3 regions of the Cupriavidus sp. GW823-FHT07A04 genome follow, and region 2 is predicted to be linked to each of the others. Evidence: predicted binding sites of a transcription regulator. Region 2 holds the regulator's gene; each other region holds the start of a gene.
The links. Region 2 encodes sigma-54, which starts transcription at its own class of promoters, with help from an activator protein. Its sites were predicted from a motif close to TGGCANGNAANCTGCTTT; they were not measured.
Positions count from the first base shown of each region.

Region 1: a site for sigma-54 is predicted at 2,288-2,305, ahead of AC1Q7Q_RS01980 (circularly permuted type 2 ATP-grasp protein). Genes of this name have one in related genera too.
Region 3: a site for sigma-54 is predicted at 1,522-1,539, ahead of atzF (allophanate hydrolase). Genes of this name have one in related genera too.

Region 1 is NZ_JBXAHA010000001.1:427,283-430,556, reverse strand. It holds gene AC1Q7Q_RS01985 (alpha-E domain-containing protein) at 1-505, opposite strand, end outside; gene AC1Q7Q_RS01980 (circularly permuted type 2 ATP-grasp protein) at 601-2,073, opposite strand; gene AC1Q7Q_RS01975 (gluconokinase) at 2,337-2,846, opposite strand; gene edd (phosphogluconate dehydratase) at 3,035-3,274, opposite strand, start outside.
Region 2 is NZ_JBXAHA010000008.1:63,504-66,777, reverse strand. It holds gene hprK (HPr(Ser) kinase/phosphatase) at 1-28, opposite strand, end outside; gene ptsN (PTS IIA-like nitrogen regulatory protein PtsN) at 64-519, opposite strand; gene hpf (ribosome hibernation-promoting factor, HPF/YfiA family) at 904-1,254, opposite strand; gene AC1Q7Q_RS15255 (RNA polymerase factor sigma-54) at 1,304-2,779, opposite strand; gene lptB (LPS export ABC transporter ATP-binding protein) at 2,915-3,274, opposite strand, start outside.
Region 3 is NZ_JBXAHA010000005.1:308,811-312,084, reverse strand. It holds gene atzF (allophanate hydrolase) at 1-1,477, opposite strand, end outside; gene AC1Q7Q_RS11275 (LysR substrate-binding domain-containing protein) at 1,810-2,796, opposite strand; gene AC1Q7Q_RS11270 (tripartite tricarboxylate transporter substrate binding protein) at 2,943-3,274, shown strand, end outside.

The DNA of each region.
Region 1 (3,274 bases), on a different contig from region 2:
CCAGGAACGTGCCCAGCCGCATGAAGTGGAAGGCATCATCCTTGAGCATGGTGCCAAACTGCACGCCACGGGCAAGGTGGGAGCGGAACTTCACCCACTCGAAGAACTGCGAAGGATCCTCGCGCAGCACGCCGTCGGCGATCATGCGCTGCACGTCGAGCCAAGTGGTGTTGATGGTCTCCCAGACCTCGGTGGTCAGCGAGCCGCGCACGGCGCGGGCGTTCTCGCGGGCCGCGCGCAGGCAGCTCATGATGGACGAGACATTGGTCATGTCGCGCACCATGAAGTCGATCACGTCGTCGCGCGTAAGCAGGCCGTACTTCTCGTCGAACACCGTGGTCAGCTCGGAGATATCGAGCATGGCCCACCAGCCTTGCTCCGCCACTTCCGCGGATTGCGGCAGCAGCGAAGTCTGGTAGTTCACGTCCAGCATGCGCGCGGTGTTCTCCGCGCGTTCGGTATAGCGCGCCATCCAGAACAGATGGTCGGCGGTGCGGCTAAGCATGGTCAGTCCCCTCGTACAGCGCTGTTCGCCCGCGCGCCGCCGGCAACGCGGCGGCCAGCGCGGGAATCACAAACAATCCTTGCGTGCGCCGCGCGTCAGCGCTCCAGCACCCAGGTGTCCTTGGTGCCCCCGCCCTGCGAGGAGTTGACCACCAGCGAGCCTTCGCGCAGCGCAACGCGGGTCAACCCGCCCGGCACCATGCGCACATCCTTGCCGGACAGCACGAACGGACGCAGGTCGATGTGGCGCGGCGCGATCCCCGATTCGACATACGTCGGGCAGGTGGAAAGCGCCAGCGTGGGCTGCGCGATGTACTGCTCGGGACGCGCGCGCACGACCTCGCGGAACGTATCGATCTCCGCGCGCGTGGCGGCAGGCCCCACCAGCATGCCGTAGCCGCCGGCCCCGTGGGTTTCCTTGACCACCAGTTCGCTCATGTGGTCCAGCACGTACTGCAGGTCGTCCGGGCGGCGGCACATGTACGTCGGCACGTTGTTGAGGATCGCTTCCTCGCCAAGGTAGAAGCGGATCATGTCGGGCACGTAGGGATAGATCGACTTGTCGTCGGCCACGCCCGTGCCAATGGCGTTGCAGATGGTGACGTTGCCCGCGCGGTAGACCGAGAGCAGCCCCGCCGCGCCCAGCGTGGAATCCGAGCGGAACACCAGCGGGTCGAGGAAGTCGTCGTCGACCCGGCGGTAGATCACGTCGATGCGCTGCGGCCCCTGGGTGGTGCGCATGTAGAGGTGCTCGTCCTGTACGAACAGGTCGCTGCCCTCGACCAGTTCCACGCCCATTTGCTGCGCCAGGAAGGCATGCTCGAAGTAGGCGGAGTTGTACATGCCGGGCGTGAGCACCACCACCGTGGGATCGGCGATGTTCTGCGGCGAGACGCCGCGCAGCATGTCGAGCAGCAGGTCGGGATAGTGCGCCACCGGCGCCACGCGATTGCGCGCGAACAGGTCCGGGAACAACCGCATCATCATCTTGCGGTTCTCCAGCATGTAGGACACGCCGGAGGGCACGCGCAGGTTGTCTTCCAGCACGTAGAACTCGCCCTCGCCAGCGCGCACTACATCGATGCCCGCCACATGGGCGTAGATATCACGGGGCACGTCGATGCCGAGCATCTCGGGGCGGTACTGCGCGTTGTTGTAGATCTGGTCTGGCGGGATCACACCGGCGCGGATGATGTCCTGCCCGTGATAGATATCGTGGATGAAGCGGTTCAGCGCCGACACCCGCTGGCGCAGGCCGCGCTCGAGCGTTGCCCACTCGCTGGCGGGGAAGATGCGGGGAATGACATCGAACGGGATGGTTCGTTCGGTGCCGCTGTTGGACTCGTCTTTTTCACCGTAAACGGCAAACGTGATGCCCACGCGCCGGAAGATGAGATCCGCTTCGGCGCGCTTGTTGTCCATGGTGCCTTCGGACTGGCGCGCCAACCAATCCGCGAACTGCTTGTAATGCCCCCGCACGGCACCTGCCGGCAGGGACTCGCCCGCGTGGATTGCTGCTGCCACGCCATCTTGCCAATCGAGCATCTCGTCGAAAAACCGCGCCGCCATGATGGCCGTTCCCCCATGATTTGGGTGCCGCCCAAACTGCCGGCTATCCCGTTTTGATTGGCTTGTTGTTCCCGGCACAGCACCTTGAGATCACCACCCGAGGCCCGGCGGCTTGGCCGCGGACCATCTCGTCATGCTTCGAAGTGCTGTCCCTATAGGATACCTATGACCACGAAAGCCGCAAGCGGCAGGCATTCGCGCCATCAAACATGGATAAGCAAGATGTCTGCCAGCCTTCGCTTCGGGCCAGCCTTGGCATCGGTTCAGCGGGCGATCGCCGCGCTTTTTTCTGCCTGCACTCCGGCCAGGATGCGCTGCACCAGCGCCTCCGGCGTCTGGCGGATATCGAGCACCAGGGCGTCGCGCGGCTCCTCCAGGGTCTCGAACTGGCTCTGCAGCAGGGCGGGATTGAAGAAGTGGTCGCTGCGCTCGGCCAGGCGGCCGCCAATGACCGTAGCATCGCCCTTCATGTAGACAAAGGTCACGCCGCCATCGGCGGGCGTCAGGCGGTCGCGGTAGGTTTGCCGCAGCGCGGAACAGGTAAAGACGTGGGTGCGCCCCTCGGCGCGGGCCGCATCGATCGCCGCGCGCATCGCGGCCAGCCAGGGCCAGCGGTCGTCGTCGGTCAACGCGATGCCGTTGTGCATCTTCGCCTTGTTGGCGGCGCTGTGGAATTCATCGGCATCGTGGAAGCCGCATTGCAAGGTCTTGGCCAGCAACTGGCCGACCGTGGTCTTTCCGCTGCCGGAAACGCCCATCAGGATGTAGATCATGTCTGCTCCAATGATCATGTTCGGATGGTTTTCCCATCCTTGTCGGTAGTCCCCGCGCCGGCGGCCGGTCGGCTCCGCAAGCGTTCAGCCATGAAGCCATGATAGGACCCGCACGGGCCGGCTCGGGGTCGTCTCCGCCAGCCATCGGCTGCCGGGGACACAAATGACACAAATTTAAGGGGCGCTGCCTATTGTGCGACGGCCGCGCCCGTTTGGACAGCGCCGGGCGCGTCGGCCTCGGAGAGGTCCAGCGCGCTGCCGCCCTCCTCCGCGATCCGCGCGTTGCGGCGGAACAGCCCGAACAGGCCCCGGCCGACGCTGAAATTCGTAAAGGCGTCGTCCGGCAGCACGGCTGAAGCACGCGTGGCCAGGTCGCCGTCGCCATTCGCGGCGCCAAGCCATTCCAGCGTGCCTGCAACGGCGTCCAC
Region 2 (3,274 bases):
ACTGCGAGGTGACGCCAGTGAGTTCCATTCGGGTGCTTTCAGGGACGGGCTTTCAGTGCCGGATCAAGGGTGCCATTGCGTCAGCAACTGGTGCACGTCGTCGGGGGTGGGCAGGGTAGCCAGTCCTTCGCGCATCTCGCGGTCGGACAGCAACTGGGCGATCTCGGAGAGAATTTCCAGATGCTGCTGGGTGGCCTGTTCGGGCACCAGCAGGAAGATCAGCAGCGCGACCGGCTTGCCGTCGGGCGACTCGAAGGGGATCGGCTCGGCCAGGCGCATGAAGGCGGCCAGTGGCTGCTTCAGTCCCTTGATGCGGCCGTGGGGGATCGCAACCCCCGCGCCCAGGCCGGTGGACCCGAGCGACTCGCGGGCGAACAGGTTGTCGGTCACGGTCGCGCGCGCTACGCCATGGTTGTTCTCGAAGAGGAGCCCGGCCTGTTCGAACACGCGCTTCTTGCTGGTGACGCTGACGTCGAGGTTGATGTTGCCGGGTGGCAGCAATTTAGCCAAACGATTCATGTGGAATGCGCAGGGTTTTCTAGTAAGCAGGCCCGGGGCCAGGAGGCGTCCCACCGGGCGGAAAGAGGTAAAAAAACCAAGGCCCGAGGTTTCCACCGGGTGTCCCCCCATGCCGGTGTCGGGCGTCTGGCCATTATAGAGCAGGCCCGCTTCCGCTTTGTGCATTGCAATAGCCGATGCGCTCAAGCGGTGCTGCATGCACCGGAATGGCTAGGCCGGTCAACCATGTATTGCACAGCATACACTGGTACATATGCGTTGCGGAATCCCCTGTGTGGCCCGATCGGGTAGGCTGCAACGAAAAAGCCGCGCTCTGGGCGCGGCTTGATTCCATTTTTCAAGGGACTGACACCGACGGCCCGGTATGTGGGCCGCCAGGCACGGTCATTGCTGCATCTGCGATGCGGCCATCTGATACTTGACCGCTTCACGGTCGTGGCTCTGCACGCGATCCTTGTGGCGAATCACCTGCCGGTCGAGCTTGTCGACCAGTGCGTCGATAGCGGCATACAGGTCTTCATGATGCGCTTCGACAAAGATGTCCTTGCCCTTGAGATGTAGATTGATTTCCGCGTACTGCCGCCGGTCCTTTTCTTTTGTATTGTCGACAGAGAGCAGCACACTTACGCCAATGACTTGATCGAAATGCCTGACGATACGCTCCAGTTTCGTTTCCACGTACTCACGCAGAGGGGGCGTGATGTCCAAGTGGTGTCCACTGATCTTGAAGTTCATAGCGTTTCTCCTTCTGAAAGAGCTGCATCAGGCAGGCGATGCAGCTCGGCTACAAAGTCTTACGGAGATTGACCGCGGGAATCTTGAGCGCTTCGCGGTATTTGGCAACGGTACGCCGTGCTACCACAAAGCCTTGCTCGCCGAGCAATTCGGCAATCCGGCTATCGGACAAGGGGTTCCTAGCGTCTTCGGCTCCTATCAATTGCTTGATCAACGCACGGATTGCCGTTGATGAGGCCGCGCCGCCGGTTTCTGTGGATACGTGAGAGCCAAAAAAATACTTCAGCTCGAAAGTCCCCATCGGCGTTGCCATGTATTTATTGGTAGTCACCCGAGAGATGGTGGACTCGTGTAAACCCAGTGTATCGGCAATCTCCCGCAAAACCAAGGGGCGCATCGCAATTTCACCGTGGGTGAAGAAGTTCTTTTGACGTTCGACAATGGCTTGTGCGACGCGCAATATCGTGTCGAACCTTTGCTGGATATTCTTGATCAACCAGCGTGCTTCCTGCAGCTTTTGCTGCAGTCCGGCCGCGCCTGCATCGCCTTTTGCACCGCGCAAAATCTGCGCGTACATGTCGTTGATGCGTAGCCGCGGCATCACATCCGGGTTGAGGTGGGCGATCCATCCGCCGCTCAATTTTCGAACAAAAACATCAGGCACCACGAAGTCCGCTTCTGGCCGGCTGTAGGCATGGCCGGGATAGGGCGCGAGCGAGCGGATCAGTTCATGTGCGGCCTTGAGTTCCGGTTCGTCCACTTGCAGCGCCTTTTTAAGGCGCGTGTAATCGCGCACCGCCAGCAGCTCGAGGTGGTTGGTGACGATGCTCAGCGCCAGTTCGCGCTGCGGATGCTTGAGCCTGCGCAATTGCAGCGCCAGGCACTCGGCGGCGTTGCGTGCCCCGACGCCCGGCGGATCGAAGCTCTGCAGCAGCGTGAGCACAGCCTGGATCTCGTCGACCTCGAACTCGAGCTCCTCCGGCAGCTCGCTGCAGATTTCCTCGAGCGTGGTGCTCAGGTAGCCGTCATCGTCCAGGGACTCGACCAGGAAGATAGCCAGCCCTTTGTCGCGCAGGGAAATCTTGAGCGGCGCCAGCTGTTCCATGAGGTGTTCACGCAGCGTGGGCTCGGCGTCGCGCAGCTGCATCGGGGTTTTTTCGTCGTCTTCGCCTTGCGGGCGGCGGGCGAAGTCGTCCAGGCTCCAGTCGCTGCCGTAATCCTCATTGCTGTCGGAGTAGCTGTCGTCGGCTTCGGGGGCGCCATCGGGACGGTTTTCGCTGGTGCCCTGGCCATCGGCGGGCGCTGGCGCGGGCGCGCTCTGCAGGTTCACCGAGCCGTCCGAGGACACGCGCAACGGGCTGTCCAGCCAGTCGTTCTCACGCTCGAGCAAGGGGTTCTCGGTCAGCGCCTGTTCCACTTCCTGCTGCAGTTCAAGCGTGGACAGTTGCAGCAGCCGGATCGACTGCTGGAGTTGCGGCGTAAGCGCGAGATGCTGCGAGAGGCGGAGCTGTAGCGACGGTTTCATGCGACCTATTTTATGCCCAACTTCCGTACTGATGGAACGGAAATTGCTATCGCTGGTGTCGCTATGATCGTTTGAAGGATAAAAGGCGACACCGAAGCCGCCCGGGGGACGATGCGCGGCAGGCGCCGCGCGCCCTTACATGCGGAAGTTCTCGCCCAGGTAGACCTTGCGCACCGACTCGTTGGCGATGATGTCCTCAGGCTGCCCGGACGCCAGCACCGCGCCTTCGCTGATGATGTAGGCGTGGTCGCAGATGCCCAGCGTCTCGCGCACGTTGTGGTCGGTGATCAGCACGCCGATATTGCGTGCCTTGAGGAAGCTGACGATGCGCTGGATTTCGCCAACCGCGATCGGGTCGACGCCGGCGAAGGGCTCGTCGAGCAGGATGAAGCGCGGCGCGGAGGCCAGCGCGCGGGCGATTTCCACGCGGCGGCGCTCGCCGCCGGACAGCGACAGCGCCGGGTTGTCGCGCAGGTGGGCAATCTGCAGGTCATC
Region 3 (3,274 bases), on a different contig from region 2:
CGCCGACCACGGCCAGCCGCACCGATCCCGGCGTGACCGGCGTCGCGCGCTGCGCACCAACGGGACAAGCCCGCCCGGTGGCGCCCAGCGGCAACGCTTGCGCCGTCTGCCACTGCCGGCCAAAGCGGGCCAACGCGCGGTCCGCCCAGGCCGGGGCAATCAGCGTGATGCCGGCAGGCAGGCCGTCCTCGCGCGCACCGGCCGGCAGCGCCAGCGCCGACAGGTCAGCCAGGTTGGCGAAGTTGGTATAGGTGCCAAGCCGCGCGTTCAGGCGGATCGGATCGTCCTGCACCGCGGCCAGCGTATAGATCGACGGCGCGCTCGGCACCACCAGCGCATCGACCGTTGCCAGCGCCAGGTGGATAGCGCGGGTCAGCGCCGCGCGCCGGTACTCGGCGCTGAACGCGTCCATCGCGCTATAGCGGCCCGCTTCCTCCACGATCACGCGAACGACCGGATCGATGGCTTCCGGCTGGCTGGCGTGAAGCTGGCTCACCGCCAGGAAGCGTTCGGCCACCCATGGCCCCTGGTAGAGCAGTGCGGCCAACTCGGCGAATGGCGAAAAATCAATCGGCACCAGCTTGGCGCCCATGGCCTGCAAGTCCGTCAGCGCTTGCTCGAAACTGGCCTGCGCCTGCGTATCGCCAAAGAATGCCGGCGCATCGGGAATGCCCAGCACGGGCGATGGCGCCAGCGCGGCAGGCGCGCTCTGCGGATAGGTGCGCGAGTAAGGATCGTCGTGGTCGAAGCCGCCGGCGATCTCCGCCACCAGCGCGGCATCGTCGACCGTCAGCGCAAACACGCAGACGCAGTCCAGCGTGCGGCAGGCCGGCACCACGCCGGCGCTGGAGAACCAGCCCCGGGTCGGCTTGAGGCCCACGATATTGTTGAATGCCGCGGGAATGCGCCCCGAGCCCGCCGTATCGGTCCCGAGTGAGAACGGCACCCAGCCGCGCGCCACCGAAGACGCCGAGCCCGAACTGGAGCCACCGCTGACATATGCCGCATCGAAGGTGTTGGGCACCGCGCCGTAAGGCGAACGCACGCCCACGAGGCCCGTGGCGAACTGATCCAGGTTAGCCTTGGCCACCACAATGGCCCCGGCCGCGCGCAGCCGCGCCACCGCGCCGGCATCGCGCTCGGCCACATACGCAAACGCAGGACACGCCGCCGTGGTGGGCCACCCTGCCACGTCGATGTTGTCTTTCACCACGAACGGCACGCCGTAGAGGGGAAACGCATCGAGCTGGCCGCCCGCTTCTTCAACGCGCGCGGTCAGCGCAGCTAGCTGGGACTGCAGCCGCGCCGCATCCAGCCGCGCGATCCAGGCCGGGTCCGCTGCGTCCAGGTCCAGGAACGGCGCCAGCGCGTCCGCGGGCGAGGCGCCTCGCGTCTTGTAGAGCTGTTGCCAGTCAGGCAGCGTTCGGCAACTGCCAAGCCTGGCGGCGGATCGGCGCAGAGGCGTCTTGCTGGTCATCGCTTGTATCCCGGGTTGTATACATGAGGGCGTTGCAGACCAACAAAGCAGGAGACATGCCATGTAAGAAGGAAAATGTATTCAAATGTATTCCTCTTACATATCAGGGAGATTGGTCACCAGGGCGCCTTCGCGGGCCGAATACGCATGCAGGGCACCCGCGCAAGCCGCACCATGGGGCGGCTTGCGTGGACCTAAACAGTGCCTGTGGGAACGACCGAGCCGCAATGTGGTGCGTCGTGAGCCGGCTCCGCTAGCGCTTGGTTTATCCCGGCGTTTCACGCGCTGGCGAAGTACCTGCTGGCCAGGCCGCGCTGATCGCGGCAGGCTGGCTATTTCGTGCGCCGCGGCGCGCGCGCCGGCCTCTTCGCACCGGCCGGCGGCGCGGCCAATTGCCCGGCCGCTGCCCGCAGGCATTCGACCAGTTGGATGCTGCTGGGCGTGGGCCGCCCCTCGCGCAGCGTGATCACGCCCACTGGCGGCAGCTCCAGCGCTATGTCCATGGGCAGGATATGGAAGCGGCCTTCCCGCTCGAACTGCTGCCCCACCGACCTGGCCAGGAAGCCCACGGCATCTAGCTGGGAGACGAAGGTGGTGATGCCAAGGTAGGACGACGACTCGATCAGGTCGGTTGGTGGCTGCAACCCAAAGCGATAGAACTCCTGCTCGATCTTGACCCGTAGCGAGGCCCATGGCGGCGGCACCACGCAAGGCATGCCGGCCAGGTCCGCCCAGCCCGGTGCACGCTTGCTTGCCAGCGCGTGGCCGCTGCGCACCACCGCCACCATCGGCTCGTTATAGAGCGGCTCGGTGATGAGGTCCGGGGCGGCGTAGCCAGGCTCCAGCCGCCCCACGATCAGGTCCAGTTCGCTGATGCGCAGCTTGGGCAGCAGGTGGGGCAGGTCGCCCTCCTCCACCAGCACGGTGGCCTGCGCCGAGCGCTGCTTGAGCAGGCCTATGGCTTGCGCCAGCAGCACCGGCAGGGCCGCGCCCATCGATCCCACCCGGGTGCGCCCGGCGGCGCCGCTGGCTTCCACGGCGATCTCGTCGCGCGTGCGCTCGTATTGCGCCAGCACCGAGCGGGCAAAACGCACCAGCGACGCGCCGGCCGGCGTAGGCTCGGTGCCGCGCGTGGAGCGCGTGAAGAGCGTCAGGCCCAGCGTCTTCTCCACCTCGGTGAGCATCTTGGAGACGGCTGGCTGGCTGACGGAGAGGAACTCGGCGGTGTGGCCGAGATGGCGAAACTCCTCCAGCGCCACCACCAGCTGCAGGTGGCGTAGCTTGATATTGGAGCGCAGGGCGCGGTCGATCTGTGGCATGGCGCGATTCTACTTAACTTTAAGGTTATGAAGCCATTCCGATGATTGATTGGATTGTTATGAATGGCTTTGCCACAATCCGGCCTGACCGGTGGACATTGCCACCAGCCCATGACTCCAATAACGACACCCTGCGAGGACGACACATGATCGCATCCCACGGCATCAACCACGGGCGACGCCGCCTGCTCATCAGCGGCGCCGCTGCCGCCACGGCTGCGACGGCTGGCAGTGCCGGCCTGTTGCTGCCGGGCCTCGCACGTGCCGCCGACTATCCGGACCGGCCCATCACCTTCATCTGCCCGTGGCCCGTTGGCGGCACCGCCGACCAGTCCATGCGCGCGCTGTGCCAGGTGGCGTCCGGCGTACTCAAGCAATCCATCGTGGTGGAAAACCGCGCCGGCGCATCGGGCATGATCGGCACCAAGGCACTGGCCCGCGCCAAGCCGGACGGCTACACCATCGGCCAGGTGCCGAT